4 regions of the Dactylosporangium sp. NPDC051541 genome follow, and region 3 is predicted to be linked to each of the others. Evidence: riboswitches for the same ligand, from Rfam matches in the RefSeq annotation. Region 3 holds a riboswitch; each other region holds the start of a gene.

Region 1 (7,694 bases), on a different contig from region 3:
ATGCTGAGGCGGTTCGCGGCGCTCCTGGCCGTCATCGCATCGGCCGCCGTCACGCTGTTGATCTTCCCCGAACGGGTGAACGCCGCCGACCCGCCCGGCTGGCGCCCCGTCTTCTCCAACTCCTTCGACGACGCCGGCACCCTGCCGTTCGGCTGCTCCGCCTACGACGGCGCCCCCGAGGGCGCCCAGGCGAGCTACTTCCGCCCCGAGGCGGTCACCGTCTCCGAAGGCCACCTGCGCCTGGCCCTGCACCGCCGCACCTACGCCGGCAAGCCGTTCATCACCGGCGAGCTGCGCTGCGTCGGCGCCGCCCAGCAGTTCGGCCGCTACGAGTTCCGGGCCCGCGTCCCGGTCGGCGCCGGCATCGAGTCCGTCGCCCTGCTCCGCCCGGTCGACGGCGCCGCGGCCCAGCACGGCTCGCAGCTGGAGATCTCCGCCAAGCCGGGCGCCGAGCAGGCCGTCGTCAGCAACTCCGACGGCAGGGCCACCACGACCAACGTCCTGCCGGGCCAGTTCCGCGACTGGCACACGTACGTCATCGAGTGGGCCCCGTCCGGCTTCCGCGTCTTCATGGACGGCACCCAGCGCTCCCTGGACCCCGCGGTGTCGACGGAGCCGAGATGGTTCGGATTCGCGGTGACGACCGGCGACCGCGCCGGCACGCCCGGCTCGTCCACCACCCTGCCCGCCGAGTTCCAGATCGACTACCTGCGCATCTGGTCCTTCGAGCCCACTGACGCCGCCGCCGCACCCGCCCCGGCCGCCCAGCCGTCCACAGTGGACGCCGCCGCCGCGCGGGACTTCCCGCCGTTCAACCGTCACTGGTCCCTGTGGCTCGCCGTCGCCGCCGTCGTGATGGCCGCCGTGGCCCTCTTCTCGTTCGTGATCCACAAGACCCGCCCGCATCGCCCACCGTCGTCGCACCGGGCTTGAGCTGTTCTTTCACGACAAGTAGGGCGCTCCGCACCGTCAGCCGTCGTCGCACCGGGCCTGAGCTGGGCTTTTGCGATAAGTCGGGCGCTCCGCACCACGACTTATCGGATATATACGTCGCCGGGGTATATGTCCGAAAAGTCGAGCGAAGCGCGGCGCGGAGCGCCCGACTTTTCGTCTCACAGCGGATCCGCCAAGGGCGAACGGGCCGGTAGACACGTCGGTGGGCGGCACATCATCGGCGGATGAGAATGCTTGTGCTTGGTGGGACCGTGTTTCTCGGGCGGGCGGTTGCGCGGCAGGCCCTGCAGTTGGGGCATGAGGTCGTCTGTGCGGCGCGGGGTGAGTCCGGCGAACCCGTCGAAGGGGCGCGATTCGTTCGGGTCGATCGGGACGAGCCGGACGGGCTCGGCGCGGTCACGGGGAGCTTCGACGCGGTCGTCGACGTGGCTCGGCATCCCCGGCACGTGCGGCATGCGGTGGGGGCGCTCCACGGGCGGGTCGGGCACTACACGCTCGTCTCCAGTGGGTCCGCCTACGCCGACGCGGCCACGCCCGGGCAGGTGGCCACCACGGCGCCGTTGCTGCCGGCCGACTACGACGCGGACCCCTGGGCCGACGCGGAGGCGTACGGGCGGTGCAAGGTGGCCTGTGAGGAGTTGGCGGCCGAGGGGTTCGGGGCGGAGCGGACGTTCCTGCTGCGGGCCGGGATGATCGTCGGGCCGGAGGACCCCACGTATCGGTTCGAGTACTGGGTGCGGCGGGGGCTGCGCGGGGGCGAGACCCTCGCGCCCGGCGGGCCCGACGAGGCCGTGCAACTGGTGGACGTGCGGGACCTGGCCGACTGGATCATCGCCGCCGGCGCGGATGGGCTGGCGGGGGCGTTCGACGGGATCGGGGCGCCGATGACGCGGGCCGCGTTCCAGGCCGCGTTCTCCAGCGAGCCGGAGCTCACCTGGGTCGACCAGGAGTTTCTGCTGACCAATGACGTGGCGCCGTGGAGCGGGCCGCGGTCGCTGCCGTTCTGGCTGCCCCTGCCGGAATACGCCGGGTTCATGGCCCGGGACGTCACCCGATCGCTGGACGCCGGGCTGCGGACGCGGCCGCTCGCCGACACCGTTCGGGACACCGCGGCGGCAATTGGTGACGGATCCCACATCGAAGCGAAGAACGGTTTGGGCATCGACGAAGAGGCCCAGTTGTTGCGTGATTGGCGTCATCGCTAGGAAAAAGGCTGTCGCTTCGCCGACTGTTGCCGATGAACAACCGTGCCCACGCCGCCGCGGCAGCGTTCCGGGCCACCCGCGCGGTCGTTCCCAGGGAACTCACAGCGAATTCAGGCGTCTGGCGGGCAGGTAGACCACGTATCACTTGTTGCAACCGAAGCGAACCGGAGCAGTCTCCCGAGCGTCTAGGTAAGTGGTGCAGCTCTCAGGGGTCGTCACCGAATCGCCCCCGGGGGCGGAATTCGGAACGCACTTTGACTGTTGTGTAGGTGGCATACCCGGGGGGCACCCGTTTTAGCAGGGTGAAACGGGGAAGCGAAGGATGGAGCGGGGAGGGGCCCGAAGTGGAGAACGTGAAAGTGGAGATGCGAACCGATCCGGGTGACGCGGAGCGTGACCTGGTCGGCGTCTACCTGCATGAGATCTCCCGCACGCCGCTGCTCGACGCCGCTTCTGAGGTCGAGCTGTCCAAGGCGGTCGAGGCGGGGCTCTATGCCGAGCACCTGCTCGACAGCGACGAGATCCCCGACGGTGCGACGGCCGAGGAGCTGCAGAAGCTCGTGGCTGAAGGCGAGCGGGCGAAGGACCGGTTCATCCGGGCCAACCTGCGCCTGGTGGTGTCGATCGCGCGGCGTTACGTGCGCTCCGGCATGCCGATGCTCGACCTGATCCAGGAGGGCAACACCGGCCTGGTGCGCGCCGTGGAGAAGTTCGACTACGTGCGTGGATACAAGTTCTCGACCTACGCGACGTGGTGGATTCGCCAGGCGATCAGCCGGGCGATCGCGCAGCAGGAGCGCACCGTGCGCCTGCCCGTGCACCTCGTCGAGGACGTCAACCGGATGCGCAACGTCGCGCGTCAGCTCACCCGCGAGCTGGGCAACGAGCCGGAGCCGGAGCAGCTGGCGACCGCGCTCGGCGTGCCGGTCGAGCGGGTGCACGAGCTCATGCGCTGGTCGCAGGACACCGTGTCGCTCGACACCCCCGTGGGTGACGACGGCGACACGAGCCTGGGCGACCTGGTCTCGGACTCCGACGCGCCGTCGCCGGAGGACGTGGTCCTGGCCGCACTGGAGCGGCAGCGGATCGAGGGCCTGCTCAACCACCTCGACGACCGGTCGGCCGGCATCATGCGGGCCCGCTACGGCCTCGAGGACGGCCGCGAGCACTCGCTGACCGAGGTCGCGTCCCGGTTCTCGCTGTCCCGCGAGCGCATCCGCCAGCTCGAGATCCAGGCGCTCGGCCGCCTGCGCGAACTGGCCCGCGCCGAGGGCCTGGCCGCCGCATAACCCCCTAGATACGGCAAAGCCCCAGGTCACTGTCGACCTGGGGCTTTTTCACAATCTCAGTACGGGTTGCCGCACTGCTTCCACGAGCCGTTCTCCTTGACCAGCTCGAAGTCGTGCTTGATCTTGCCGCTCTTCGTGGTGATGGTGCCGGAGATGGTGGCCGTCTCGTGGCCGTTGTCGTTGCTGTAGGAGCCGCCCCACGAGAAGTCGTGCGCGGTAGGGGCGTTCTTCTGCACAAAAGCCGCGAAAGCCGCCGAGTCGTACCGCTCCCGCGCGTCCGTGCACAGCATGTCGTAGGCGGCCTTCGTGTTGCCGCCCTCCAGTGCGACCAGGAAGTCGGCGGTCGCGGCCTTGGGCGCGTCCGTGGCCTTGCCGATGACAAAGAAGACCCCGCCGAAGATGCCCGCGAAGCACAGCACGAAGGCACCGATCGCCGAGAAAAGGATGATCTTCCAGGTTCTACTCACGCGCGCCAGCGTAGGGATCTTCAAAACCCGGCGATGTAAGCCACCCGACGCGGCTCATGCCCTATGTGCGACCACGAAGAGGCGCGGGAACGGCAGGATCGTGCCGAAGGGCTCGGGCGGGTACACCCGGCGCAGGTATTGCCGCATCTCCGACGTGAACGCGTCGAGGTCGGCCCCGGACAGCGCGTCGAGGTAGGGCCGCAGCCCGGTCCCCTTGAACCACTCGAAGACGGGGTCCTCGCCCGGCAGCACGTGGTAGTAGGTCGTCTCCCAGGCGTCGACGGTCAGGCCGGCCGTGGACAGTAACCGTACGTAGTCGGTCGCGGGCAGGACCGGGCTGGCCGAGCGGGGCCCGGTGGCGTCCATCGCGCCGGCCAGGGTCGCCGCCCACCGCCCCGAAGCCGCGACCTCCCCGAAGCCCGGATCAAAGGTGGAGACCGGCACCTGGAATGCGAGGGTGCCGCCGTCGTCGAGCGCGGCCGCCCAGAGCGGCAGGAGCATTTCGTGGTCCGGTACCCACTGGAGTGAGGCGTTGGCCACGACAACGTCCACAGAGCCGCGCTGGGGCCGCCACTGCCCGGCGTCGGCGAGCTGGAACCGCAGCTGCGGCGTCGCCAGCGACGAAGCCGCCGCGATCATCGCGGCCGAGGAGTCCAGGCCGAGGACGGCGGCGTCGGGCCAGCGCTCGGCGAGCGTGGCGGTCATCGTGCCGGGGCCGCAGCCGAGGTCCACGACGGCCACCGCCGACGTGGTGGGGATTCGGGCGACGAGCTCACGGAAGGGCCGGGCGCGCTCCTCGGCGAAGCGCTCGTACTGCTGCGGGTCCCAGGAGGCCATGGCCCCAATGATGCAGGGCCGCTCTTCCGGAGAAGAACGGCCCCGCAGCAAATACAGCGTGTTACTTGACCCGGCCGTATCCGTAGATGCTGTCGACGCTCACCGACGCGTATCGCACGACGTCACCCGTGTGCGGTGCGTGGATGATCGTGTCGTTGCCGACGTAGATGCCGACGTGGCCGAGGCCGTTGTAGAAGACGAGGTCGCCCGGGGCCAGCGCGCTGCGCGGGATATGGGCCACCTTGCTCCACTGACTGGCCGCGTTGTGCGGCAGGCTCACTCCCGCGGCTGCCCACGCGGCCATGGTGAGGCCGGAGCAGTCGAACGAGTTGGGGCCGGCGGCACCGTACACGTACGGCTTGCCGAGCTTGCTCTTGGCGTAGTTCACGGCGGCGCCGGCGTTGCCGGAGACGGCCGGCAGGGTGCCCGGGTTGTAGTTCGCCCCGGTGACCTTGGTGCTGCCCGCGTTCTTGGCCTTCTTCTGCAGGTCCTCGAGCTTCTTGACGTCGCCCTCGATCTGCTTGCGCTTGTTCTCGAAGTCGGCCTTCTGCGTGTTCTGGGCCGCGATCGTCTGGTCCAGGTTGGCCTTGGCCGCCTTGTACTCCTCGATGCTCTTCTGCTGCTGATGCGTGATCTGCTGCAGCATCGACATCTGGTCGATCAGCGAGCCCGACGACGTCGCGTTGAGCATGGCGTTGAGGTTGCGCATCTTGCCGTTGCTCTTGAACGCCTCGATCGCGATGGCCTGCACGCCCGCGCTGGTGTCGGACACGTGCTTCTCGAGGTCGGCCGCCTTGGCCTGCGAGTCGGCCATGTCGATGTTGAGCTTGTTCCAGTTCTCGATGGTGAGCTCGAGGTCGTCGTTCTGCTGCTTGAGCTGCGCCTCGATCTCGGCCAGCGAGGGGTCGGCGTGTGCGACCGTGGCGGGTGCGAGCACGGCGAGGGAGATGAACCCGATCGCCAGGGTCCGCAGCACCGACCGGCGGGCACGATGTCCAGTGGACAAGGAAAGACCCTTCATGCACCGACCGCCTACCGGGTTAGCTGACGGGTTCGGGCGAGAAGAGAGCGCCCTACCGCAGCGTCGCGGATTCACCCCAGAAACGTGGGTCCCCGGTTCGATGCGCGCGCCCGGAGGGGTGGGTGCGCACAACTCGATTCGGCGGCGCTTGCCCGGCGCCATCCGGGGTGGATGACGGACTGCCGAGCAGGCCAGCGCCTAACTTAACGTGATCACCGGCCGGGCGAAAGGCGTGCGTCCCGCTCGATAGCTAATGACCGGAAAGTCCAAATTACTGGTGGTTGGTACGCGATACCGCACCGTGACTTTGGTGCCGGACGGTTACTGATTCGGGACTTGATTTTGCACAGAGAGACGGTTAAATACACGTAACTTCATACACCGCCGGTGCAAATAGTTTCGGGGGTCCGCACGTGCTACGGGTCCAGAACCTCGAAGTTGTCTACGACGATGTGATGCTGGTCTTACGGGGTGTGAGCCTCGACGTGCCGGAGGGCCGGATCGTCGCGCTCCTCGGTGCGAACGGCGCCGGCAAGACCACGCTGCTGCGGGCCCTGTCCGGGCTGCTCGGCGTGCACGACGGCGCCGTCACCCGCGGCTCGGTGACGCTCGACGACCGCCCGGTCCACCGGCTGCGCCCGGCCGCGATCGTGCGGCGCGGGGTGAGCCAGGTCATGGAGGGCCGGCGGACGTTCGCCGAGCTCACCGTCGAGGAGAACCTGCGGCTGGGTGCTCACACCCGCCGCCGGGGCGCGGCCGCGGCGATGGAGCGGATGTACGCGCTCTTCCCCGTCCTCAAGTCTCGCCGCGGGTCGATCGCCGGCTACCTCTCCGGTGGCGAGCAGCAGATGCTGGCGATGGGCCGGGCGCTCATGTCCGAGCCGAAGTACCTGCTGCTGGACGAGCCGAGCCTGGGCCTGGCCCCGCGCATGGTCGAGCAGGTGCGCGACCTGATCACCGAGATCAACCGGGCCGGGACGGCCGTGCTGCTGGTCGAGCAGAACGCGACCATGGCGCTGTCCGTCGCCGAGCACGGCTACGTCCTGGAGAACGGCAAGGTCGTGCTGGACAAGCCGGCCGACGAGCTGCTCGCCGATGACGACATCCGCGAGTTCTACCTGGGCGCCCACGCGGAGCACAGCTTCCGCGACGTCAAGCACTACAAGCGCCGGAAGCGGTGGCTGTCATGAGCGATGTCCTGCGGTTCAAGGACGTGAGGCTGAGCTTCGCCGGCGTCAAGGCCATCGACGGGGTCGACTTCAGCGTCGGGGCCGACGAGCTGTTCGCGGTGATCGGGCCCAACGGCGCCGGCAAGACGTCGATCTTCAATGTGATTTCCGGGGTGTACCGCCCGCAGCAGGGACGGGTGCTCCTGGAGGACAACGACATCACCGGGCTGCGCCCGGACCGCGTCGCGCGGCTCGGTGTGGCCCGGACGTTCCAGAACGTGGAGCTCTTCCGCCAGCTCACGGTCGTGGAGAACCTGATGCTGGGCCGGCACCACCACATGCGCTACGGCACCCTCGCCGCGATCGCCTGGCTCGGCCGGGCCCGCCGCGAGGAGCTGGCCAACCGGGCCCGGGTCGAGGAGATCGTCGACTTCCTGGAGCTGGCCCAGTGGCGGCGGATGCCGGTGGGGCTGCTGCCCTACGGCGTGCAGAAGCGCGTCGAGCTCGGCCGGGCCCTGGCGATGGAGCCGAAGCTGCTCCTGCTCGACGAGCCCGTTGCCGGGATGAACCTCGAGGAGACCGAGGACATGGCCCGCTACATCCTCGACATCCGCGAGGAGCTGGGCATCCCGATGATCCTCGTGGAGCACGACATGGGTCTGGTCATGGACCTCGCCGACCGGGTCCTCGTCGTCGACTTCGGCGTGCCGGTCGCGTGCAGTACCCCCAAAGAGGTCCAACAGAACCCGGAT
Region 2 (7,694 bases), on a different contig from region 3:
TGGCGGGGGCATGCCGCCCCGCGACCGCGCCGAGCGGGTGCGGTCGGTCGAGGCCGCGTTCGCCGGGGCCGGGTGGGCCGGGCCGCGGCTGCTGGAGCGGTTGCGGGCCGCCCCCGATCTGTACGTCGCCCCGAACGCGCAGGTCCGCCTGCCGGGCTGGACCGCGGGGCGGGTCGCGCTGGTGGGTGACGCCGGCTACGCGCCGTCGTCGCTGACCGGGCAGGGAACGGGGATGGCCCTGGTCGGTGCGTACCTGCTCGCTCGGCACATCGTGGCCGGGGACGACTTGAGGGAGTACGACCGGGAATTGCACGAATTTGTGGAGGTCAATCAGCGGGCCGCGCTCGGTGCCGCCCGCGGCTTCGCGCCCAAAAGTGAACTCGCCGCCCGGATGATGAGCCTGAGCATCCGGTTGCTGCCGTACATGCCGGGCCGCAACCTCATGTTCGCGGCCATGACCAGCCAGGCCCGCAAGGCCGCGAATGCGTTGATCTTGCCATCGGCGATCTCGTGATCGGTATAGGGTTTACTTCTCATCCGGTTTGATGCGTCGATGTATGGGTGCAAGGTCAGATGGCGCGGAAGCATGAACGGGACGCGGCGATGGCCGCGATCCGCTCCGTGTATCGCATCACCGGCCGCATCAACACCGGCAGCACCGTTGCCGAGACGCTCCAGCTGATCGTGGACGCCGTGGTCGACGGGACCGGGTTCGGCGCCGCGGTGGTCAACTACCTGCACCGCGACGAAGGGTGCTACGAGGTGGTCACCGCCGCCGGGCCGGAGGAGGTCGCCGCCGCGCTGCTCGGCACCCGATACCCGGCCGCCGAGTTCGACGCCTACGTCGGGCGGTCGGAGGCGTGGGGGCAGCTGTGGTATCTCCCGGCCGAGCGGCACAGCTTCCACCTCCCCACCTGGGTGCCGGACGAGGTCCCGGCCGACGACGGGGTCGCCCCCGAGGAGCGGTGGGACCCGCTGGACTCCCTCTTCGCCCCGCTGCGCGCGCCCGGCGGCGAGCTCGTTGGCATCCTCGCGGTCGACCTGCCCGACGACGGGCGCCGGCCCGGGCCGCTGCAGCGCGAGCTGCTGGAGATGCTCGCCGCCCAGGCCGGCATCGCGATCGACAACGCCAACCTGGTCGAGGAGCTGCGGCGGGAGCGCCGGCACCTCGCGGCCAGCGAAGAGGCGTTCCGGCTGGCCTTCACCGGGGCCGGCACCGGCATGTGCACGCTCAGCCTCGACGGCTCCGGCCTGACCCGGATGACCCGCGTCAACCCCGCCCTCTGTGAGCTGCTCGGCCGGTCCGAGTCCGACCTGCTGCGGCTGCAGATCGCCGACCTGCTGCACCCCGACGACCTCGACCGGGCCCGGTTCGCGTTCGCGGCCGCGACGACCGGCAAGGGCACCCCGGTGCGCGACTACGAGATCCGCTGCGTGCGCGGCGACGGGGCGGAAATCTGGGTCGCGGCCACCCTGTCGCTGGTGGCCGGGCCGCCGCCGTTCGGCATCCTCCAGGTCCAGGACATCACCGGGCGTAAGGCCACCGAGGCCGACCTGGTCCGCCGGGCCTCCCGGGACCCGCTCACCGGCCTGGCCAACCGCGACGCGCTGGCCGCACCGCTGGCCGCCGCGATCCGCCGCGCCCAGGCCGCCCAGGGCGACAGCGTGCTGCTCTTCTGTGACCTCGACGACTTCAAGATGGTCAACGACACGCTCGGCCACGACGCCGGGGACGTCGTGCTCATCGAAGTGGCCAAACGGCTGTGCGGCCTGGTCCGTCCGGGCGACACGGTGGCCCGGCTGGGCGGCGATGAGTTCGTCCTGCTTGTCGCGGCGTCGTCGGTGACGTTGGGTGTGGCCTCGGTCGCGCCGCTGATCGACCGGATCGAGCACGCGGTCGCGGCGCCGATCGTGCACGACGGGCGCGTCCTGCGGGTCCGGGTCAGCGTCGGGGCAGCCGTGATCGATGCCACGGTCCACGACTCCGGTGCCGCGCTGCGGGTCGCCGATCGAGCGATGTACCAGGTGAAAGGCCACCGCCACAACCACCGGGTGACCGAACGGGTGACAGCGTACGGTGAGCGAACCGGTGCTGGGGGTGGTATCCCGTTGCTGCGGTTGGCCGAGGCCGAAACCGCTGGGTAGTGTCGGGTGGTCTGCTCCGGGCGACGCACTCCGATCCGCGGGGGCACCGGGCAGGCGCCGTCGAGTCGCGCCGCACACTTCGGCGTCGCGAGCCGGGGACCCATCGCAGTCCTTGGGGTGTATCCGTGACCGAGTCACGGTAGGGCGAATCCTCCCGTCCGAACCCGTCAGCTAACCCGGTAGGCGGCACCGGAAGGAGAACCGCATCGTGCTCTACGACGACTGTCGCCGTCACGCTCCCGGACGGGTGAGCGCCAGGACCTGATTCCTGGCCGTCCGCTCACCGCCGACCGCCGCTCGCTCCGCGCGATCCCTTACGCACCACGGGATCGTGCCGATGGCGGGCGCCCGCTCTCGTCCCGGAGACCTTTCTTGCCTCTCTTGACCCCGCTGCCGCGGCAGTTTCAGCCCCGGCACCGCCGTCCCGTGCAACCCGTGAGAACCGCGGCCGTGTCCGCCGTCGTCCTGTCCGCCACGCTGCTCGCCTCCGGCTCCGCCGGCAGCACCACCGCCACCGCGACCGCGGCCTCGGCGGCCGGCGCGCCGCCTTCGGTGACCGACTCGCTGCCGATGTACGAGCCGAAACACGCCGCCTACGACGTCGAAGCGAACGACGTCTTCGGCCTGGCCGTGCTGTCCATCGCGCCGGTCGAGGTCGCCGCGGCCCCGATCCTGCCGCGCCCCGTCGCCGGCCTCGACCAGACCCAGATGAACAACGCGGCCGCGATCGTCAAGCAGGGCCGGGCCCAGGGCATCCCCGAGAAGGGCCTGGTCGTCGCGGTCGCCACGGCTATGCAGGAGAGCGACCTGTACAACGTCGCCAGCCCGGCCGTGCCGTCCTCGCTCAAGCTCCCGCACGACGGCGTCTCGGCCGACCACGACTCGGTCGGGCTGTTTCAGCAGCGGGCCAGCCAGGGCTGGGGGAGCGTGCCCGAGCTCATGGACCCGGCGCACTCGGCGATGCTGTTCTACAGCGCCCTGTCCGAGGTCTCCGGCTGGCAGGGCATGAGCGTGACCGGCGCGGCCCAGGCGGTGCAGCGCTCGGCCTATCCCGGTGCCTACCAGAAGCACGCCGACCGGGCCGAGGCCGTCGTGGCCGCGCTCACCTGACCGGGTCGATGGTCCAGTCCTTCGGGTCGTCGAGCAGGTGGACGGTTCCCGGTGCTCGGCCGCCCGGGACGAGTGGGACGCGCAGCCCGGGGTCGTCGGCTGTCCCGGGCACATACGCGTGGTCGTTGAGCACCAGCACCCAGACGGTTCGCTGCTGGGCGGCGTCGTAGCTGTACTCGACGCCGACCAGCGCCAGGCCGGGCGTGACACCGGTGATGTAACCGGGCAGCGGGACGGGACGCTGGGCGTCGGTGTCGAGCTGCTCGGCGATGTGCTGCCAGAGGTTCTGGTTCGCGGCGGCGTCGCCGGGTGCTTTGCCGGCGATCGTGGCGTATGCGTCGGGGGCCCATGGCCATTGCTTCTCGTTGTGGCCCTGTGGAGGGAAGTCGGGTGCGTACAGGGAGATCGTGAAGTCGGTTGTTCCGTCCTGGCTGCGGTACCGCTGCGACTGCCGGGCCGCCCACAGCTGCGGATACGGGTCGGGCTGGACGCCTTCCGGCAGCCAGCCGGCCCTGAACCGCAGCACGAGCACCGGGTCGAACCCGCGCTCTTGCCCTTGCTCGGGCGCTTGCTGTCGGTGGGTTACGGCCGGCGTCGGTGGGTCCGCCGCGGAGACGTCCGGCTGTGCGCCCGGTTGGGCCAGCGCGAGCCCACCGGCCAGGACCAGCGCGGCCGCTAGTGCTTGCTGCGCGAACCTTCGCTGTCGCCGCCGCCGCCCGACGCTCACAACCGCACTCAGGTCGACGAGCGACTCCGGCGGCTCGTCGTCGGCCCGCATGAGACTGCGCAGGCTGTCCTCGTTCATCGCGACCTCGCAGTGGTCTCGTGTTTCGTGACGGTCTCGTGTTTCGTGACGGTCTCGTCTTTCGGAACGGTCTCGTCTTTCGTGACGGTCTCGTCTTTCGTGACGGTCTCGTCTTTCGGAACGGTCTCGTCGTCTTTGAGGAGCCGCCGCATCGCTGCGAGGGCGACCGAGGTCTGGCTCTTCACGGTCCCGGGCGCGCACCGCAACACCTGCGCGGTCTGCTCGACCGACATGTCATAAAAGAACCGCAGCACCAGTACCGCCCGCTGCCGCTCCGGCAACCGCGCGAGCGCCGCCTGCAGGTCAATCCCGGCGGCGACATTCGTCAGCGCCCGGTCCTCAACCCCCCGCTCCGGCACCTGATCGACCAGCCGCACCCGCCCCGACCAGGCGAGCCGCCGCTCGTCGACGAATCGATGCACGAGCACCGCCCGCACGTACGCATCGACGTTCCCGGCCCGCCGGACCCGCTTCCACCGCACGTACACATCGGTGAGCGCCCGCTGCACGATGTCGTCCCCGCGACTCCAGTCCCCGCACAGGAGAAACGCCGCCCGCCGCAGTCCCGGCAGCCGAGCCCGGACAAACTCGTGAAACTCGTCGTCCCCCGCCATGCCGCAGCCCTCCCCGCATCACCCCTTAGGCGTGCCGGGACCCCCATCCGGTTCGGGCCGTCGACGACTGCTTTGTCCCTTGCCGCAGCGCTTGCGGAGGTTGCGGTGGCGGCTCTGCTCGGCGCGCGGTGACGCGCGGCGGCTCGGGCTCCATTGCGGGGCGCGGGGTGGCGGAGGCACGGCGGGGCGGGTGCGGAGGTGCGGCGCGGCGGGTGGCGGTGGCGGGTGGCGGCTCGGGCTCCATCGCGGGGCGCGGGGTGGCGGAGGCGCGGCGGGGCGGGGCGGGTGCGGCGCGGCGGGTGGCGGTGCGGTGGCGGTGGCGGTTATCGGGGGGTGGCGGTGGCGCGGCGGGCGAGGGCGACGAGTTCGGCGACGGCGGCGGGGGAGGGGGAGGCCAGGTCGAGGGCCAGGAGGGCCTGGGAGAGCAGCTCGTCGGCCTGGCGGCGGCACCAGTCGAGGGCGCCGGACTGTTCGATGGTCTTGGCGGCGCGTTCGACGTCGGTGTCGCTGAGGCGGCCGTGGCCTGCGAACAGGGCGGTCAGCTCGTCGGCGCCGGCGGCTACCGCGGCGGCCACGGGGAGGGAGCGGCGACGGCGGCGGAGGTCGGCGCGGCCGCCTTCGCCCCAGATGCCGATGAGGTCCTCGGTGAACTGGACGGCCAGGCCCAGCCGGACCCCGAACAGCCGGAGGCGCTCCACCTGGGCCGGGTCGCCGCCGCCCGCGACCGCGCCGAGCGCGCAGGCGCAGCCGAACAGCGCGCCGGTCCGCTGCTCGACCATGGCCAGGCAGTCGCGGAGCAGGTCGGTGCGTTCCTCGCCGGCGGTACTTCCCCGGCGCAGTGCGAGCGAGGCGTGCTGGCCGTGCAGCAACTCTTGCACCGTGTCGCCCAGGATGCGCAGCATGGCCCGGTCCGGCCCGGCCTGTCCGGACCGCTGCCGCAAACCCGCGGCCCCACCCTTTGCGCGGCTGGGCAACATGCCGAACGCGTCGTCGGCCGTGGCTCGCCGCCCGGCTCGCGGTGTGCTGGAGCCGAGCGCGTCCGGGGTCGGTGCGCCGAGAGCGGTCGGCGTGGCCCTCGAGTCGCGGCTCGCGGATGCGTCCTCGTCCCCGGCGGCGGCTGAAGACAGCCCGGCGGTCTCGATGCCGGTGCCTGTGCGGGGGGTGGGGTGGGTGTGGGTGGGGTCGCCGGTGGCGATCACGTCGTACGCGAGGGCCAGCAGTGCCTCCCCGCCCAGCGACGCCGGCTCCGGCCCGACGACGCTCCAGGCGGTGCCGTCGGCGTGCTCCTCGACCAGGTCGCGGCGGATGGCTGACCAGTGGTGCATCAGCTCGACCGCGACCGCACCCGGCACGGCGTCGTGGGGGTCGCCTCCGACGGCGTCGGCACAGACCAGGGTCAGGGCGCTGCGGAGGGAGGCGGCGGGGACGTCGTCGCCGAGGTGCCAGCCGAGTTGCAGCTCGGCGACCGCGCGGGACGGCTCCGGCAGGCGGCCGATCGCGGTGCGCAGGGGCGGGTCGACCAGACGACCGGCCCAGCGCAGGACGTCATCCGTGGTCCGCAGCACGATGACCACAGCGGTTGCCACCACCCATCGTCATGTTCGCGGAATCAAGAGACGTGGTCCGAGATCGGGCCCGGCCGATCGCCGCGGCCCCGTGAACCTGGTCAAGTATGCCGGTGCGGCCGGGCGCGCATGCCGGAAACCGCAATGGACGGGCCGTGTGGCGAAGGCGTCAGTCGCCCGACCGGGGCGAGTCTCGCCAAAATCGGCGTGTCGCCCCCAGATTCTGCTCACGGTCACCTGCCCTCGGCGCTGCTTTTGAAGACGCCGAAGTCGGCCCGACGGTCAAAGCCGGATGCGGGAACAGGCCGGCGCGCGGGATCGAGCCAGCGCGCGCGGGATGACGTCGTCGCTGCGGGTCGTGTCCCGGAGAGAGCCGACGCCGGACCGAGCGGGCGCTGGACCGAGCGGGCGCTGGACCGAGCCGGCGTGCGAGTCGAGCCGGCGTGCCAGTCGGGCCAGTGTGCGGGTCGAGCCGGTGCGCGAGCGTGGGCCGGTGTGTCGGAGCGAGTCGGTGCGCGGCAGCGCGGCCGGGGCACGTCCACTATGGAGTGTGCGCGGCCACTGCCTGCTGGAGGGACGGGTCGGGTGGGGACTGGGCCGCGGGGGCGCGGTCGCTCGTGGCGTCCCACGCGGCTTTCCAGGCGGCGGCTACGTCTCTGAGCTGGTTCTTCCAGATTGTCACCGTGCGGCAGCCTTCGCAGCCGGATGGGACGCCCCAGGCGTCGACGTTCACACCGCGGCAGAGGGTGACGGCCCGATACAGGTGGAGGTCCTGGCTCACCAGCAACGCACGGCTCACGCCGTAGACGTCGTGGGCGCGCTTGCAGGTGTCGTACGTGTCGAGGCCATATGGGTCCATGACGACCCTGGACGGCTCCACGCCCTTGCGGGCCAGGTAGTCGCTCATGACTCGGACCTCGTTGCCGGAGCCGCCCTGCGCGTCGCCGGAGATGAGGAGAGCCTTCACTTTGCCGGTGGTCACCAGGGCCGCGGCCGTGTCCAGGCGGTTGCGCAGGAACGTCTTGGGTTCCTGGCCGCCGGGGGCGACCTCGGCGCCGAAGACGATCGCCACATCCGCCGCCGGGGCCTCGGCGACCGAGACCAGGCGGCCGGACGACACGGCTCGGACCCACACCGTCGGGGCGAGGACGATGGCGACGATCACAATGGTGGCGAGGAGCAGGCGGAGCAGGGTCCGGCGGCGACGGTACCAAGGAAGGGCCTTCGGGGGTTTTGGCTCTTCTCGCACGGCCGGTGGTGTGGACATGTCGCGAGGATCGCACGGCCCGGCAATGCTCGATGCCCCGCCGGGTCGTAGATTGTCGTAGCGCCGTGGTCCGGTTCGGGTGGGTCGGAGATGCGGCAGGATGTGTGGGGAGGTGTCGGTGGCCGGCAAGATCAAGGACGAGGACATCGCCCTGGTCCGGGAACGCACGTCGATCGAGGACGTGATCT
Region 3 (7,694 bases):
TGGAGGTAGCCGCTGTCGTAGGTGGTGGAGTTGGCCGTCAGCGGACCGGTGTAGAGACCGGAGCCGGTGATCGACACGTACTTCTTGTTGGAGTGGGCCCGCAGCGCGATGCCGTCGTCACCGAGGTCGAGCACGTCGAACTGCTCGAGGTAGGTGGACGCGGTCGCGTTCACCGAGGCGATCAGCGGGTTGGCGCCGCCGTTCGGCGTGGTGACGAGCTTGCTGTTGACCTGCGCGCGCAGCGCGACGACCGGCGCCGGTGAAGCCCAGATGAACTTCTCGGTGGTGGTGATCGTGCTGGCCGTCGCGACCAGCGGGCTGTTGCCGCCGTTCGGGACGGTGACGTACTTGCCGGTCAGCTTGTTCATCAGGACCACCGTGCCGTCACCCTGAATGGTCGCCTGGAACCGCTCGGCGTCCGTGATCGTGCTGGCGTTGGCGATCAGCGAGCCGGTGCCGCCGGCCGTGGCGCTGATGTACTTGCCGTTCACCCACGACGCGAACGCGATGTAGCCGGTCCCGCCGCTGACGATGGTGAACTTTTCCTGGTCGCCCATGGTCGCGACGGGCGAGCTGGCCATGATCGGCTGGACGCCGTTCGCGCCGACGGAGATGTTCTTGCCGTTGACCAGCGAACGCAGGCCAGAGGCGAGCGGAACCGCCTGCTCGCCGATGCGCAGCATCGTGTCGGTGGTGGCGAGGGGGGTGGTGGTCCCCGCGATCCCCGCGGTGTTGCGCACGGTCCGGCGGGTCGCACCGTAGACGATGTAGTTGCTCACCTGGGTGGGCGTCCACGTCGGGTTGGTGCCGAGCGCCAGTGCGGCCGCGCCCGCGACGTGCGGGCTCGCCATCGAGGTGCCGCTCTCCTTGACGATCGCGGTGTCACTCGTGTTGAACGACGACGGGATGGCGTGCCCCGGCGCGTGCAGGTCCACACACGGCCCGTAGTTGGAGAAGTCCGTGCGGAAGTCGATCTCGTTCGCCGCACCGACCGTCAGCGCCGTGGGAACCCGCGCCGGCGAGTGGTTGCAGGCGTTGTCGTGCTCGTTGCCGGCCGCGACGGCGTAGGTGATACCGGAGCTGATCGAGGCCTGCACGGCGTTGTCGATCGCGACGTCGGCGTCGCCGCCGAGGCTCATGTTGGCCACGGCCGGCTTGATCGCGTTGGCGGTCACCCAGTCGATGCCGGCGACGACCTGCGCGGTGGTGCCGAAGCCGTCACAGCCGAGCACGCGCACGGCCACCAGCTTGACCTGCTTGGCGACGCCGTAGTTGGTGCCGCCGATGGTGCCGGCGACGTGCGTGCCGTGACCGAGGCAGTCATCGGCGTTCGTGTCGTTGTCGATGAAGTCGTAGCCGCTGGTGGCGCGGCCGCCGAACTCCGTGTGCGTGGTGCGGATACCCGAGTCGATGACGTAGGCGTGCACGTTGCCCGCCGTGTTCGGGTAGTTGTACCGCTTGTTCAGCGGCGCGAAGATCGCGTCGATCCGGTCGAGCCCCCACGACGGCGGGTTGACCTGGGTGTCGCTGGCCTTCAGCGTGCGGTTGGGCTCGACCAGCGCCACATCGGCGTGGCCGGCCAGCTTCTTGGCCTGCTCCGCGTTCATGTTCGCCGCGAAGCCGTGAACGGAGTTCTTGTAGGTGTGGGTGACCGAACCACCGAACTGCTTGGTCAGCGCCGCGGCGCTCGCGTCGACCTTGGCCGCGCTCACGCCGGACTTGAACAGCACGACGTAGCTGTCCTTGATGACGCTCGTCTCGGACTTCTTGGCGACGCTCGGGTGCTGCTGCTTCTTCGCGTCGGCGGGAGCGGCGGCGGACGCGGCTCCCGCGTGGATGAGGGTCGCTGCAGTGGCGACGGCCGTTACGGCGATTCCGGCCAGGACCGAGCGACCGGCTCGGCGAACCAAAGACACTTTGTGACTCTCCCCATGGTAAGCGTCTTATGTGGACGGGGCGATGGCCTCTGCCGAGCGGCAAAGATCGTGCCCATCCTTGTCGATGTCGACCCGGAGAGGCTCATCCGTTCGGGCGATTTCCACGCCGTCTCTGAACTTTCGGCCCGGTCCGCTCGTAAAATTTCGCGCCATTCGCAAACGCTCCGGCGGCGGCCCCCACACCCCAGGGAGGCCGCCGCCGGAATCAACCGGGAAAGATCAGCAGCTCAGAGCGCCCGCCCCCACGCCCGTGCCCAGGATCGACACGAAGCGCTGGTATGCGTCCACGCGGCTCTGAACCTGCGCCGGGTTGCGGCCGCCGCACTCGAGGCTGCCGTTGATGCTGCGGATCGTCTCGCCGAAGCCGGCGCCGTTGACCATCGCGTTGTGCGGCGTCATGGTGCCGGGGCCGCTCTGGGTGTTCCAGTACCAGAGGGCGGTCTTCCAGGCCACGGCCGAGTCGGTCTGGACCAGGTTCGGGTTGTGCAGCAGGTCGATGCCCAGGGCGTCACCGGCGGCCTTGTAGTTGAAGTTCCACGACAGCTGGATCGGGCCGCGGCCGTAGTACGACGCCTGGCCGGCCGGGCAGCCGTAGGACTGGCTGGTGTCGCAGTAGTGGGGGTAGTTCGCGGTGTTCTGCTCGACCACGTAGACCAGGCCACCGGTCTCGTGGTTCACGTTGGCCAGGAAGGCGGCGGCCTCCTGCTTCTTCTGCGCGTCCGAGCCCGTGCCGGCGAAGGCGGGGTACGCCTTCAACGCGGCGACCAGGCCCGAGTAACTGTAGAAGGAGTTACGGGAAGGGAACATCTGGTTGAACTGCGCCTCGCTGACCACGAAGCCGCTGGTCGAAGGGGGCGGGGTGGTGGTGCCACCGGTCGGGCCACCGCCCGTGCCGCCACCGGAGCAGGTGTACGGGTCCCAGAACCAGGTGCTGATCACCGGGCTGTAGCCCGGGTTCTCGTGCTCGGCGATGTAGAACTTGCCGTCGGTGAACTTCACGATGTCACCGGTCGCGTAGTTCTTGCCCTGGACCCAGGCCGGGAAGCTGCAGCCGCCCGCGCTACCGGTCGCCGGGGCGCCGCCACCGCCGGTGGAGGAGCCGCCACAGGCGCCCTGGTCCTGCCACACGCCGGTGTTGCCGGGCGGGGCCTCGTTCTGCGTCCACCACTTCGCGAGGAAGTTGTGACCGTTGCGGGAGACCGTCGCGCCCCCGGTGTAGACCGCCGAAGCCTGCCACGCGGGGCTGCAAGCGGCGGCCGACGCGGGCAGCATGTTGAAGACCGCGACCACCCCGCCCACGATGGTCACCGCGGCGAGCATCGCCAGTAGGCGCACTCTCGACACCTGATCACTCCTTCAATTCCGGAAGACCCGCCCAGAGGACCAGTCCCGGGCGCCGGAAGGAGCGCACGAAATAGCTTTATGAAGAATATTTACGGTTGCGTTGAACCATCACGCGCTGTCAGGCCGTAACCACGTACGACAACCGAAGAAAGTGATCCGCATCACGGGCAATCGGGGACGGCCAGCTCCGCACAAACGGTGCGGTGCGGGAAATCCAAGCCCTGGGTACAGTGACCCACGGTCACGTCCACGAGGGCACCGCCCCCGGTGCCGGGCGGGGCTGCCGCCTAATCGCCGCACCGTGGCGAGCCGGGGACCCACCGTAACGTTGGGGTGAATCCGCCCCTCCGCCCACCGGCGGAGGGATGGTAGGGGTCGTTCCGTCCCGAACCCGTCAGCTAACTCGGTCGGCGGCCGACGGAAGGAACAACGAACCAGATGTCATCGCGACATCCCTACCGAAGCGTGTTCGTGGCGCTGCTGGCGGCCTTGGTGCTCGGGGGGCTCGCCGCCACACCCGCCGCGGCCGAGCCCGGTGGCGACACCGGCGACGAGGGCTCCAGCGCCAACCCGACCCTGGGCTCCGTGCTCGACGACAGCACCCGGGCCTGGACCGACGCGAAGGCGAAGTTCGACGCCTCCGTCAAACACCAGGCCGAGCTCACCACGCAGCTCCAGGCGACCGAGGCCCAGCTGGCCTCGATCCAGGAGCAGGTGGAGGCGATCGCCGTCGCGGCCTACCGCACCGGCCCGCTGACGACCATCGCCGCGCTGATGGACTCCGACAGCCCGGACAGCTTCGCCGAGCGGGCCGGCTCCATCAACCAGATCGCCCACCACAACGACCACCTGCTCCACGACTTCAAGTTGTTGAAGGAGCAGCAGGCGGCGCAGAAGAAGGCCCTCGACGACGAGGTCGCCGCGCAGCAGCAGCAGGTCGCCACGATGGAGCAGAAGAAGAAGGACGCCGAGAAGGCGCTCGCGCTGGCCGGCGGCCCGAGCAAGGGCTTCGTCAGCGCCAACCTGCCCACCGCCGACGCGGTGCCGCGCAACGCCAACGGGTCGCTGCCGACGGAGAAGTGCAACGTCGACGACCCCACCACCACCGGCTGCATCACCCCGCGCATGCTGCACGCCATGCAGGAGGCGCAGAAGTCCAACTTCAAGCGGTTCGTCTCGTGCTTCCGCCCGAGCGGGCCCTACGAGCACCCGAAGGGTCGCGCCTGCGACTTCTCGGTGCAGACGAAGACGGGCTTCGGTGGCGTCGCCGCCGGTGACGACTTCGTGTATGGCAGCAACCTCGCGGCCTACTTCGTCAAGAACGCCACCCAGCTCGGCGTGATGTACGTGATCTGGTTCAAACAGATCTGGACCCCGGCAGTCGGCTGGCACCATTACAGCGGCGTCGCCGGCGACCCCTCCAGTGACCACACGAACCACGTGCACCTGTCGATCTTGTAGCGAGATCCACGAAACCGCTCACCTACACGCACGGCCGGCCGATGGGGTAACCGTCGACCGGCCGTTTGTGCTTAGGGGTATTGCAGTGAAGTACCGTCTCGTGACCCGCAGCGACTTCGACGGACTGGTCTGCGCAGTGCTCCTGCGCCAGCTCGACCTCATCGGCGACATCACGTTCGTGCACCCGAAGGACGTGCAGGACGGCGCGGTCGAGGTCGGCCCGACGGACATCCTGACGAACCTGCCCTATGCCCCGGGCGCGCACATGGTCTTCGACCATCACCACTCGGAGACGCTGCGCGCGCAGCGGAACCAGCACGGCCAGGCCACCAATCACGTCATCGACGCCGAGGCGCCGTCCGCGGCCCGGGTGATCTACGACCACTTCGGCGGGGCCGAGCGCTTCCCGCACGTCTCCGCGGAGCTGATGGAGGCCGTGGACCGGGCGGATTCGGCACAGTACGACATAACCGAAATTCTGCAGCCGACCGGGTGGACTCTGCTGAACTTCCTCATGGACAGCCGCACCGGCCTGGGCCGCTTCCGGCAGTTCCGGATCTCCAACTATCAGCTGATGATGCAGCTCATCGACGCCTGCATCGACCACCAGGACGTCGAGGAGATCCTGGCCCTGCCGGACGTCGCCGAGCGGGCCGAACTGTTCCGCGAGCAGCAGGAGCTGTTCAACGACCAGCTGCGCCGGGTGTCGACCATGCACGGGGACGTGGTCGTCGTCGACCTGCGCGACGAGGAGACGATCTACGCCGGGAACCGCTTCATGGTGTACGCGCTGTTCCCGCAGGCCCGCGTCTCCATCCACGTGATCTGGGGCAAGCAGAAGCTCAACACGGTCTTCGCCTGCGGCAAGTCGATCCTGGACCGCTCGTCGCCGGTCGACATCGGCTCGGTCATGCTGCAGTACGGCGGCGGTGGCCATCTCGCCGCCGGCACCTGCCAGGTCCCGCACGAGCAGTCCGAGCGGGTGCTGCAGGACCTCATCCGGAAGCTAGAGGATCTCCGTATCCCGCAGAAGACGCCATAGCCCCGCGCCGTCCGGAGCGCTGAGCCAGCGGTGGTCGTTGGGCGGGAAGCGCCGCGGTGAGCCGGCCACGCCCGGGAAGCCGCCGGCGAGCACCGTCTCGGCCGGCGAGAGGTGCCGGATCGCGACTGCGGCGATCGAGTCGGGGTGCTCGGCCGCGAACTCGGCGTAGATCTCCGGGTCGTGCTGGCCGTCGTCGCCGACCAGGAGCCAGCGGATGTCCGGGAACTCCTGGGCCAGCCGGGACAGCGAGGCCCGCTTGTGTGCCTGGCCGCTGCGGAAGAACCGGTCCGGCTGCGGCCCCCAGTCGGTGAGCAGGAGCGGGCCGGCCGGGTACAGGTGCCGGGACAGGAACCGGGTGAGGGTCGCGGCCACGTTCCAGGCGCCGGTGGAGAGGTAGAAGACGGGCGCGCCGGGGTTGGCGTTGACCAGCCGCTCGTACAGGACGGCCATGCCGGGCACCGACGCGCGGGCATGTTCATCGAGCACGAAGGTGTTCCAGGCGGCCAGCAGCGGCCGCGGCAGCGTGGTGACCATGACCGTGTCGTCGACGTCGGAGATGACGCCGAGCCGGGTGGCGGCCGGGTCGATGATCCGGATCGGTGCCTCGACGGCCGCGCTGTCCTCGCTCTGCAGGGTGACCTTGCCCCAGCCCGGGGCCAGGTCGGCCTCGATCACCACGTCGATGAACCCGCCGCGGTCGCAGCGCACCTCGCAGGTCTGCCCGCCGGCCTCGATGCGCACCAGGGCGTTGCTGACCGATACGGCCGTGAACGAGCGCCAGCCCCGCAGCTTCTTCAGCCGCTTGCCCGGCTTGGGGTCGATCCGGGCCAGCAGGACCCGGCCGAGCACGCGGACCCAGCCCGGCTTGGTCTCGGTGGCCGCGGAGCCGTAGCCGGTATAGGCGGTTACCGCGACCGTCCAGCCCCGTCGGCGCAGGCGCCGCTCGAGGACCGCGTGGAACGCGTCCTCGATGCGCGCCGCCCGGTGCAACGGCAACGGTGCGCTGGTGGCGCTACCCACAGGAAGGGACACCGTTCCACCCTGTCACAGCCATGCCACCCCTGCACCCTGCTAGCCGATCAACGCAAAGTGACGGGCAGACGACGCTGGCATGAAACCGGGAGCCCGAACCGTAGCGGTCTCTCTACCGTGAATGTCAGTAAGGACCACCGAGGCGCACAGGAGGTGCGAGATGGCTACAACCACCACATTCGAAGCCGTTCGGGCCGAGGCACTGTTCGCCTCGGACCTGCAGTCATCGCAATGCCCGGCCCGGGGCGAGATCCGCGGCGCGGTCGCCGCGACCCTGCGGCGGATGGGCGTGCAGGGCTGCGCGGCCCGGGTCGCCGGCGAGTTCGGGGACCACCCCGAGACGGCCGTGGCCCGCATGGCGTGGGCCTTGGCCGAGGTCCGCGCGACCTATACCGGGCGGCGCCACCGGCCAATGCGGTCAATTGCCGCATAAAATACAAAAGACCACCGCTTGAAAATCGTCCGGACGGGGCAATACCACGGCCATGCAGGAGCTGCACGTCCACATTGAAGCCGACGGCGCCGACCCCGCCGTCCAGCGGCTGCAGGAGCCGCTGGAGGCCCAGCTTTCCTCGGCGCTGCAACGCGCCGCCGAAGTCATCCAGAACGACTACCACGGCGAGTCCGTGGAGGAGGTGAGTCACCGGCTCCTGGAGATCGCCCGGAGCAGCCTCCACCCGGACATCGCCAACGCCTGGCTCCCCGACGAACACGAGCTCCGGCAGGCCGCCGAGGCCATCGTGAGGGATTTTCACTGATTGCCCCGACTGTGCAACCCATCCGCTCCACACTGTCCTCCAAGGGCCCGTTTTCAACCCAGGAGGACAGCGTGGAGCAGCACAAACTCACGATCGATATCAACGAGGCCACGATCGACC
Region 4 (7,694 bases), on a different contig from region 3:
TCGTCATGACGCCACGCCCAGCCCGCGGCCGCTGTTGCGGCGCACCCAGACGTCACCGGTGTCGAGGTCGAAGCGCAGGAACCGCGCCCCCGTCCCGCCGACGTCCCTGGTCAGGAGCGTGAAGCTGTGCCGCTCCAGCAGCGCCAGGCCGGCCGCCACGTTCGCCGCCGCGACCCGGCCCTCGAGCAGCTGGGCACCGCCGCCGAAGAGTTTCGTGTGGTACTGCCAAGGCTCCGTCCCGGTCCGGTCGAGCTCGCGGAGGAACAGGTCGAAGGCCCCACCGGCGTAGCGCCCGTCGCCGCGGTGCGACCCGGGGAGCAGGTAGTGGCACATGCCGCCGATGCGCCGCCCGGGGTGCCAGAGGCAGACGGAGACGCACGAGCCGAGCAGCGTCGAGATGCGGGTGCCGGCCTCGGCGAAGCAGAACTCGCCCGGGTGCAGGAAGACCTCGTCAGTCACGGGAGCCCGCCGGGAGCCGGTAGATCGACGGGCGGATCATCCGCAGCCGGGCCGGGATGCCGTTGAGCGTCTCGGACAGGCTCACGATGAGGTGGCCCTCGGGGTACAGCATCTGCTGGAGCCGCCGCACGAGCGCCGCCTTCGTCGGCGGGTCGAAGTAGATCATCACGTTGCGCAGCAGGATGACGTCGAACAGGCCCAGGTCCCGCAGGTCGTCGAGCAGGTTCGCGTGCTGGAACGACACCCGCTCGCGCAGGGTCGCGCCGGCCGCCATCAGCCCGGCGTACTCGTCGCGGCCCTTGAGCCAGTACTTGCGCAGCAGCTCCATCGGGATCCGGGCGGCCGACTCGAGGGGGTAGAGCCCGCGCCGCGCTCCGGCCACGATCCGGGTCGACACGTCGGTCCCGAGGATCTCGAACCCGCCGGCCGGTGGCTTCTCCAGCAGCACCATCGCCGCCGTGTACGCCTCCTCGCCGCTGGAGCTGGCCGCGCTCCACAGCCGGAACATCCGCCCCGGCCGGTGCTCGGGCACGATCGTGTCGCGCAGGTATTCGAAGTGCTGCGGCTCCCGGAAGAACGACGTCTCGTTGGTGGTGAGCAGGTCGATCGCCTGGCCGAGCTCGTGGCCGCCGGGTGTGCGCAGGAGCCGGACATACTCGTCGTAGCCGCGCAGACCCAGCTGCCGCAGCCGCTTGCTGAGCCGCCCCATGACGAGCGTCTCCTTGCCGGGCACGAGCCGGATGCCGGTGCGCTCGTGCAGCAGCGCGCTGATCGCCGCGAAGTCCGCCCCGGTGATCTCCGGCGGGGTTTGGAGCGATCCGGTCACGGACTCTCGTCCGCCAAGTCGCGGCCGGCCTGGCTGAGCACCGCGACGTCGGCCGGCGACAGGGTCCGCTCGAGGTCGAGCACGATGATGAAGTCGTGCTCGCGGCGCGCCATGCCGCTGATGAACTCCGGCTGGATGCCCGTGCCGAACGTCGGCGGCGGCTCGAGGTCCCCCGGCCCGAAGCCGACGACCTTGTTGACCATGTCGACCAGGATGCCGATTTCCTGATCGCCGCTGCGCACGATCATGATGCTGGTCCGCCGCGCGACGGCGGTCGCACGCTGCCCGAAGCGGATGGCGAGGTCGACCACGGGCACCGCCCGCCCGCGCAGGTTGATGACGCCCCGCACGAAGTCCGGCGCCATCGGCACCGCCGTCAGCGCCCGATACTCGATGATCTCGATGACGTGGAAGATGTCGAGCGCGTACGCCTCATCGTGCAGCGTGAACGTGAGGTACCGCCCGGCCTCGAGCCCGCCGGCCGGCTGCGCGTCGTCTGCGGCCCTGTGGGTGATACTCACCGCTCTGCCCGTCCTGTGTGCGCTCCGATCGCCTACCCCGGCCTGATCGGCGCCCCCGGGCCCGTCTGTAGCAAAAAAACCGCCCGGCGCCGAAGCACCGGGCGGTTCCGCGAACCGGTCGTTACGGGCGGCCGTAGCCGTAGAGCGAGTCGACGTCGATCGGGGCGACCTTGACCACCGTGCGGCTGTTGGGCGCGTGGATGATCTGGTTGTTGCCGATGTAGATCCCGACGTGCCCGAGACCGTTGTAGAAGACCAGGTCACCGGGGACGAGCTGGCTGCGGCTGATGTGCTTGACCTTGCCCCACTGCTGCGCGGCGTTGTGCGGCAGGGTGACCCCGGCCGCCTTCCACGCGGCCATGGTCAGGCCGGAGCAGTCGTAGGTGTTGGGCCCGGCCGTCGCGAAGACGTACTTCTTGCCGAGCTGTGCACAGGCGAACTTCACCACTGTGCCGGCCCCGCTGCCACAGCCCGCCGTCGACGAGGCCGAGGTCGAGGTCGTGGTGGTGGTCGTCTTCGTCGGCGTCTTGGCCTTGGCCGCGGCCTCGTCGGCCTTGCGCTGCATGTCGTCGAGCCGGGCGATGTCGCCCTCGATCTGCTTGCGCTTGGTCTCCAGCTCGGTCTTCTGCCGGGTCTGGGCCGCGAGCTGCTCGTTGAGGCGGTTCTTCTCGGTGTCGTACGTGCCCTTCGCCGCGGAGTAGGCGGCGATGTCGTGCTGCTGGTTGCGCGAGATCTGCTCGAGGGTCCCGACCCGGTCGACGAACCCGTCGGACGAGCTGGCCCCGAGCATCAGCGACCAGGTCCGCAGGTTGTTGCCGGTCTTGTAGGCGTTGATCGCGACCTGCTCGGCCCCGGCCTGCGCGGCCTCCATGTCGGTCTGCAGCGGCTTGAGGCCGTCCTCGAGCTTGGTGATCGCGGCCTGCGTGGCCGTCAGGTCCCCGGTGGTCTTGTTGTACTGCTCGACGACCAGCTCAAGGTCCTTGTTGCCCTGGTCGATCTTGGCTTGGATCTCCTCGGGCGAGGGATCGGCGTGCGCGGCGCACGCCGGCGCGACCACGGCCGCAACCGTCAGCCCGATGAGAAGCGAGCGCAGCGCCGTTCGTCGGATGAACACGTTGTTCCTTCTTCCGGACCGCCTACCGGGTTAGCTGACGGGTTCGGGCGGAAAGAAGGTGCGCCCTACCGTGCGTGCACGGATTCACCCCGGGAACATGGTTCCCCGGCTCCCGTACCAGGCCTGTCACCAGGCTCGATACGCAACTCGGCGGTGCCGTCCGGGCCGTCCAGGGGTTGGGCGGCGTCGACCGGTCAGCGCACCAAACGTAACGACAGCATCTCGGTCCCCGAATACCCCAAAGGTTTTCTTAAGACAGACGCAAAGATCAACAGCGGATGCGGATTCCGGGGCCGCTTCGCTCCCGCCCCGGGCAAGGGACTCACCGCCCCCTGCACCCCTGCGATGCCCGACGAGCCCTGAGCAGTACTTGGGTTGATAAGAGGATCATCTCGACAGTTTTCTTTCGAGAGAATACTCTCGACGGCATGGCCGAGGTCACCCCGCGAACGCTCACCGACCCCCAGACCCTCCGCGCGCTCAGCCACCCGGTCCGCCTGGCGCTGCTCGACGCGCTGCAGGACGGCCCGCTGACCGCCACCCAGGCCGGCGAGCTGATCGGCGAATCACCCACCACCTGCTCGTTCCACCTGCGCCAGCTGGCCCGCTACGGCTTCGTCGAGGAGGCCGGCGGCGGCCGCGGCCGGGTCCGCCCCTGGCGGCTGACCCACCCGGGCTGGACCGCCCCCGCCCAGCCCGGCGACCCGGAGTTCACCCGGGCCCAGCAGGCCCTCGACCACGTGCTGCTCGACCGGCTCCTGGCCCGCGCCCGCCGCTACGTCGACACCGCCCCGACCTACCCGGCCGAGTGGCAGGCGGCCGCGGCCGGCCACACCTCGACGATGCACGTGACCGCGGCCGAGGCCGCCGAGATGGCCGCCGCCTACCGCGCGCTCACCGACGAGTTCCGCGCCCGCTGGGCCGCCCGCGCCGAGCGCCCCGAGGGCGCGCTCCCGGTGGAGGTCCTGTTTGGCGTCTACCCGGCGACATGAGCGTCCGCCGGATGTGGCGTCAGCGGCAGGCGCGGCGGTACCTCACCGGGCAGGCGCTCTCCCTGCTCGGCGACAGCGCGCTGTGGCTGGCCGGCGGCATCTGGGTGAAGACGCTGACCGGCAGCGACACGGCGGCCGCGCTCACGTTCGTGTGCTTCACCGCCCCGGCGCTGCTGGCCCCCCTCGCCGGCCTGCTCGTCGACCGGCTCCCGCGGCGCCCGCTGCTGATCGCGGCCAACCTCGCCGGCACCGCCGTCCTGGCGCCGCTCCTGCTGGTCCGCGACCGCGGCGACGTCTGGCTCATCTACGCCGTCATGGCCCTGTACGGCCTGCTCAACGTCGTCATCGCCCCGGCCCAGTCGGCCCTGCTGACGGTACTGCTGCCACCCGACCTGCTCGCCGACGCCAACGCCACACTGCGCACCGTCCAGCAGGGCCTGCGAATCCTCGCACCGCTCGCCGGCGCCGGCCTGTTCACCCTGGTCGGCGGCCCGGCGGTGGCCGCGCTGGACATGGCCACGTTCCTGGCCGCGGCCGCGTGCACCGCCGCGGTCCACGTCGCCGAACCACGCCCGGCCGCGCCCGACCGCCGCCTCGGGGCCGGCTTCCGGTTCCTGTTCACCGCCCCGGCGCTGCGCCGGCTGACCGTGGCCGCCGCCGTCTGCACCCTGGCCTTCGGCGCGGGCGAGGCCACCGTCTACGCGGTCATCGGCCAGGGCCTGCACCGCCCGCCGGAGTTCGCCGGCGTCGTACAGACACTGCAGGGCCTGGGCGCGATCGCGGGCGGCCTGTACTCCGTTTCCGCCATCCGCCGCCTGGGCGAGATCCGCGCGGCCGCCGCCGGCTTCGCCCTGCTGGCCGCCTCCACCCTGCTCCTGACGACACCGTGGCTGCCGTCGGTCCTGGCCGGCCAGGCCGGGGCCGGCGCCGCCCTGGTCGGCATCGTCATCGCCGTCATCACGCTGCTGCAGCGCCGCGCGCCGCGACAGCTGCAGGGCCGGGTGTACGCCGCGTTCGAGCTCTGCACCACCGGCCCCCAGACCGCCGGCCTGGCCACGGGCGCGGCGCTCATCGCGATCCTCGACTACCGGCTGGTCCTGCTGGGCGCGGCCGCCGGCCTGCTCCTGTCGGCCGCGCTGCTGCGCCGGGTCCCCCCGTACGATGCGGCGATGGAGCGCATCACGGTGACCGACGCCGGCATCACGGTGACGTCGGTGGTCGAGCCGGTCCTGTCGATGCACGGCAAGGAAATGCGCCCGGCCGCCACCGTCGTCTCCGACCTGCCGTGGGACGAGATCGCCGGCGTGTCGCTCGACCCGGCCGGCCTGACCGTGGACCTCACCTACGGCGAGTACCTGGAGATCCACCCCGACGCCGACGGCTACGCCGAGGCCGTGTCCGCCCTGACCAACGCCGGCCGCCTGATCTGAGCGAACCCGCCCAGAGCCCGGTCCGCCCGTCGGCCCAGTACGCCCGCGTTCCAGGCGCAGTCATGAGGAGGCGTCCGTCGTGACCTCGTCGACCCCCTGGGGCGGCTACCATCTCGGGCGTGAAGCGATTGATGACGCTCATTGCCATCGTGGCCGTGCTGGGACAGACCGGATGCACCGCCGGCAAAGACGAGCAGAAGCCGCGGATCACATACAAGCTCGGGGTGTACTTCTACGAGGGTGCGACGGCGGAGCAGCGCAGCGCGGTGGAGGCGAGGCTGAAGACGCTGCCGGCGGTGAGCAATGTGCATCTGCTGTCGGGCCAGGATGCCTACAAGGTGCTGGAGTCGGCGAACCCGGAGGCGGCGAAGCGCGTCGATCCATCGGGCCTGCCCGACTCGTTGCGGGCCGTGATCACCGATCCGACGCTGATCGAGCCGGTCACCGACCTCATCGGCGGGATGCCGGAAGTATCGGTGGCCGGGGACCCTTCGGGTGGGCTCGCCGACCCGAAGGGGGAGCGCGGCGTCATCGTCAAGGTGGACGACGAGGGCCAAGCGGACATCGAGAACGCGATCAAGGCGATCCCGAACGCCTCGCCTGCGGTATTCGAGTCCGGCGGGAACGCGTACACCCGAATGCGGCATCGCGTCGACGGACTGTCACCGGCGGATGCGTTGGCGTCCTATCGGTTCAAGGTCACTGTTGCGGGCGGGATCTCACCGGAGCAGCAGGCGCTGGCCACTGTGCACGGCGTGCGGCGAGTGATCGTGGTGCCGGCGAGCGCGCTGTAGCTCGGCCGCGCCGCCGCGATGCGGGGCAGCCGATCTCCTACGGCTCCGCCGGGCACTCCACCTACGCCACCTGCGCCACCTGCCCGTCCTGGTCGCACGTCACCGGGCGCCACGCCGAGCCCGGGAACGGCTGACCGGGCCGCGGCCGGGCTCCGAGAGCCGCGGGCACCTCGACACGCCCGAGCCGAAGCCTCCGTCCACGCCGGGGTCCGCGCCTACGGCACCCGCGGGTAGACGCCCGAACAGCTCGTCCCGATCGGCCGTGTCAGCCGCCGGCCATCGCTCCGATGATCAGCAGCGGCTCGCGGCCGGCGGCGACCGGGTCCGGCAGCGGGGTGTCCGGGGTGTCGTTGGACAGGTCCTCCTCGCACGCGTAGAAGCGCACGAAGGCCCGGCGGCGGCCGGTGGCGCGGTCGCGAATCGTGCCGAGCAGCGCGGGGAAGCGGGCCTCGAGGGCGTCGAGGACGGCGCCCAGGGTCGGCGGGGCGGGCACGTCGAGCTCGACCTCGTGGCCGGCTTTGGCCAGGTTGCGCAGGTGCGGTGGCAGCACGACCTTGATCACGGCAGGGCCTGCACCTCGACCGAGAGCACCGCGGGCAGGTCGCGGACGATCGGCGCCCAGGAGTCGCCGCTGTCGGCGGAGCAGTACACCTGGCCGCCGGTCGTGCCGAAGTAGACCCCGCAGTCGTCGAGGGTGTCGACGGCCATGGCGTCCCGCAGGACGTTGACGTAGCAGTTCGCCTGCGGCAGGCCCTCGGTGAGCGGCTGCCACTCGTCACCGCCCAGGCGCGAGCGGTACACCCGCAGCCGTCCGTCTGGAACGTAATGCTCCGAATCACTCTTGATCGGCACGACGTAGACGGTCTCGGGCTCGTGGGCGTGCACGGCGATCGGGAAGCCGAAGTCGCTGGGGAGGTTGCCGCTGATCTCCCGCCACAACCCGCCGCCGTCGTCGGTGCGCATGACGTCCCAGTGCTTCTGCATGAACAGCACGTCGGGCCTGGTCGGATGCATGGCGAGCCGGTGCACGCAGTGGCCGACCTCGGCGTCCGGATCGGGGATCTGCCCCGACACCAGGCCGCGGTTGATCGGCCGCCACGTCTCGCCGGCGTCGTCGGAGCGGAACGCCCCGGCGGCCGAGATCGCGACGTAGATCCGGTCGCGGTGCACCGGGTCGAGGATGATCGTGTGCAGGCACATCCCGCCCGCGCCGGGCTGCCAGCGCGGGCCGGACTCGTGTGTGCGCAGGCCGGTGAGCTCGGACCATTCGCGGCCGCCGTCGGTGGAGCGGTACAGCGCGGCGTCCTCGCCCCCGGCGTAGACGGTGTCGGGGTCGTCGCGGGACGGCTCGAGGTGCCAGATCCGCTTGAACTCCCACGGCCGCGGCGTGCCGTCATACCACAGGTGCTCCCCCACGGAGCCCCGGTAGGTGAAGTCGTTGCCGACCGGCTCCCACGTGCGGCCGCCGTCGTCGGAGCGCTGGATCAGCTGCCCGAACCAGCCGCCGGACTGCGAGGCGTAGAGCCGGTCGGGGTCGGCGGCCGAGCCGTTCACGTGG

The links. A riboswitch is a leader RNA that binds a small molecule or an ion and turns the genes downstream of it on or off. The one in region 3 is predicted to bind cyclic di-AMP.
Region 1: linked by a shared signal. The riboswitch ahead of ACIA8L_RS05005 (NlpC/P60 family protein) and the one ahead of ACIA8L_RS53275 (coiled-coil domain-containing protein) in region 3 are both predicted to bind cyclic di-AMP.
Region 2: linked by a shared signal. The riboswitch ahead of ACIA8L_RS27900 (hypothetical protein) and the one ahead of ACIA8L_RS53275 (coiled-coil domain-containing protein) in region 3 are both predicted to bind cyclic di-AMP.
Region 4: linked by a shared signal. The riboswitch ahead of ACIA8L_RS24060 (NlpC/P60 family protein) and the one ahead of ACIA8L_RS53275 (coiled-coil domain-containing protein) in region 3 are both predicted to bind cyclic di-AMP.

The regions. Positions count from the first base shown of each region.
Region 1 is NZ_JBITDU010000001.1:1,090,747-1,098,440, forward strand. Features, by position in the region: gene ACIA8L_RS04980 (hypothetical protein) at 1-933, shown strand; gene ACIA8L_RS04985 (NAD-dependent epimerase/dehydratase family protein) at 1,179-2,159, shown strand; gene ACIA8L_RS04990 (RNA polymerase sigma factor RpoD/SigA) at 2,525-3,448, shown strand; gene ACIA8L_RS04995 (hypothetical protein) at 3,505-3,915, opposite strand; gene ACIA8L_RS05000 (methyltransferase domain-containing protein) at 3,970-4,752, opposite strand; gene ACIA8L_RS05005 (NlpC/P60 family protein) at 4,814-5,758, opposite strand; cyclic di-AMP (ydaO/yuaA leader) riboswitch at 5,766-5,927, opposite strand; gene ACIA8L_RS05010 (ABC transporter ATP-binding protein) at 6,229-6,963, shown strand; gene ACIA8L_RS05015 (ABC transporter ATP-binding protein) at 6,960-7,694, shown strand, end outside.
Region 2 is NZ_JBITDU010000006.1:282,669-290,362, forward strand. Features, by position in the region: gene ACIA8L_RS27890 (FAD-dependent monooxygenase) at 1-514, shown strand, start outside; gene ACIA8L_RS27895 (diguanylate cyclase domain-containing protein) at 574-2,145, shown strand; cyclic di-AMP (ydaO/yuaA leader) riboswitch at 2,194-2,346, shown strand; gene ACIA8L_RS27900 (hypothetical protein) at 2,581-3,255, shown strand; gene ACIA8L_RS27905 (hypothetical protein) at 3,248-4,060, opposite strand; gene ACIA8L_RS27910 (SigE family RNA polymerase sigma factor) at 4,057-4,674, opposite strand; gene ACIA8L_RS27915 (polyprenyl synthetase family protein) at 4,998-6,260, opposite strand; gene ACIA8L_RS27920 (vancomycin high temperature exclusion protein) at 6,781-7,506, opposite strand; gene dnaG (DNA primase) at 7,607-7,694, shown strand, end outside.
Region 3 is NZ_JBITDU010000027.1:13,643-21,336, reverse strand. Features, by position in the region: gene ACIA8L_RS53285 (S8 family serine peptidase) at 1-1,916, opposite strand, end outside; gene ACIA8L_RS53280 (glycoside hydrolase family 19 protein) at 2,157-3,281, opposite strand; cyclic di-AMP (ydaO/yuaA leader) riboswitch at 3,556-3,710, shown strand; gene ACIA8L_RS53275 (coiled-coil domain-containing protein) at 3,720-4,742, shown strand; gene ACIA8L_RS53270 (exopolyphosphatase) at 4,828-5,784, shown strand; gene ACIA8L_RS53265 (App1 family protein) at 5,749-6,816, opposite strand; gene ACIA8L_RS53260 (hypothetical protein) at 6,977-7,249, shown strand; gene ACIA8L_RS53255 (hypothetical protein) at 7,302-7,574, shown strand; gene ACIA8L_RS53250 (hypothetical protein) at 7,646-7,694, shown strand, end outside.
Region 4 is NZ_JBITDU010000005.1:17,619-25,312, forward strand. Features, by position in the region: gene ACIA8L_RS24040 (chemotaxis response regulator protein-glutamate methylesterase) at 1-7, opposite strand, end outside; gene ACIA8L_RS24045 (hypothetical protein) at 4-459, opposite strand; gene ACIA8L_RS24050 (CheR family methyltransferase) at 452-1,285, opposite strand; gene ACIA8L_RS24055 (chemotaxis protein CheW) at 1,282-1,806, opposite strand; gene ACIA8L_RS24060 (NlpC/P60 family protein) at 1,928-2,920, opposite strand; cyclic di-AMP (ydaO/yuaA leader) riboswitch at 2,926-3,083, opposite strand; gene ACIA8L_RS24065 (winged helix-turn-helix domain-containing protein) at 3,349-3,912, shown strand; gene ACIA8L_RS24070 (MFS transporter) at 3,924-5,342, shown strand; gene ACIA8L_RS24075 (permease-like cell division protein FtsX) at 5,492-6,136, shown strand; gene ACIA8L_RS24080 (MoaD/ThiS family protein) at 6,402-6,698, opposite strand; gene ACIA8L_RS24085 (WD40/YVTN/BNR-like repeat-containing protein) at 6,695-7,694, opposite strand, start outside.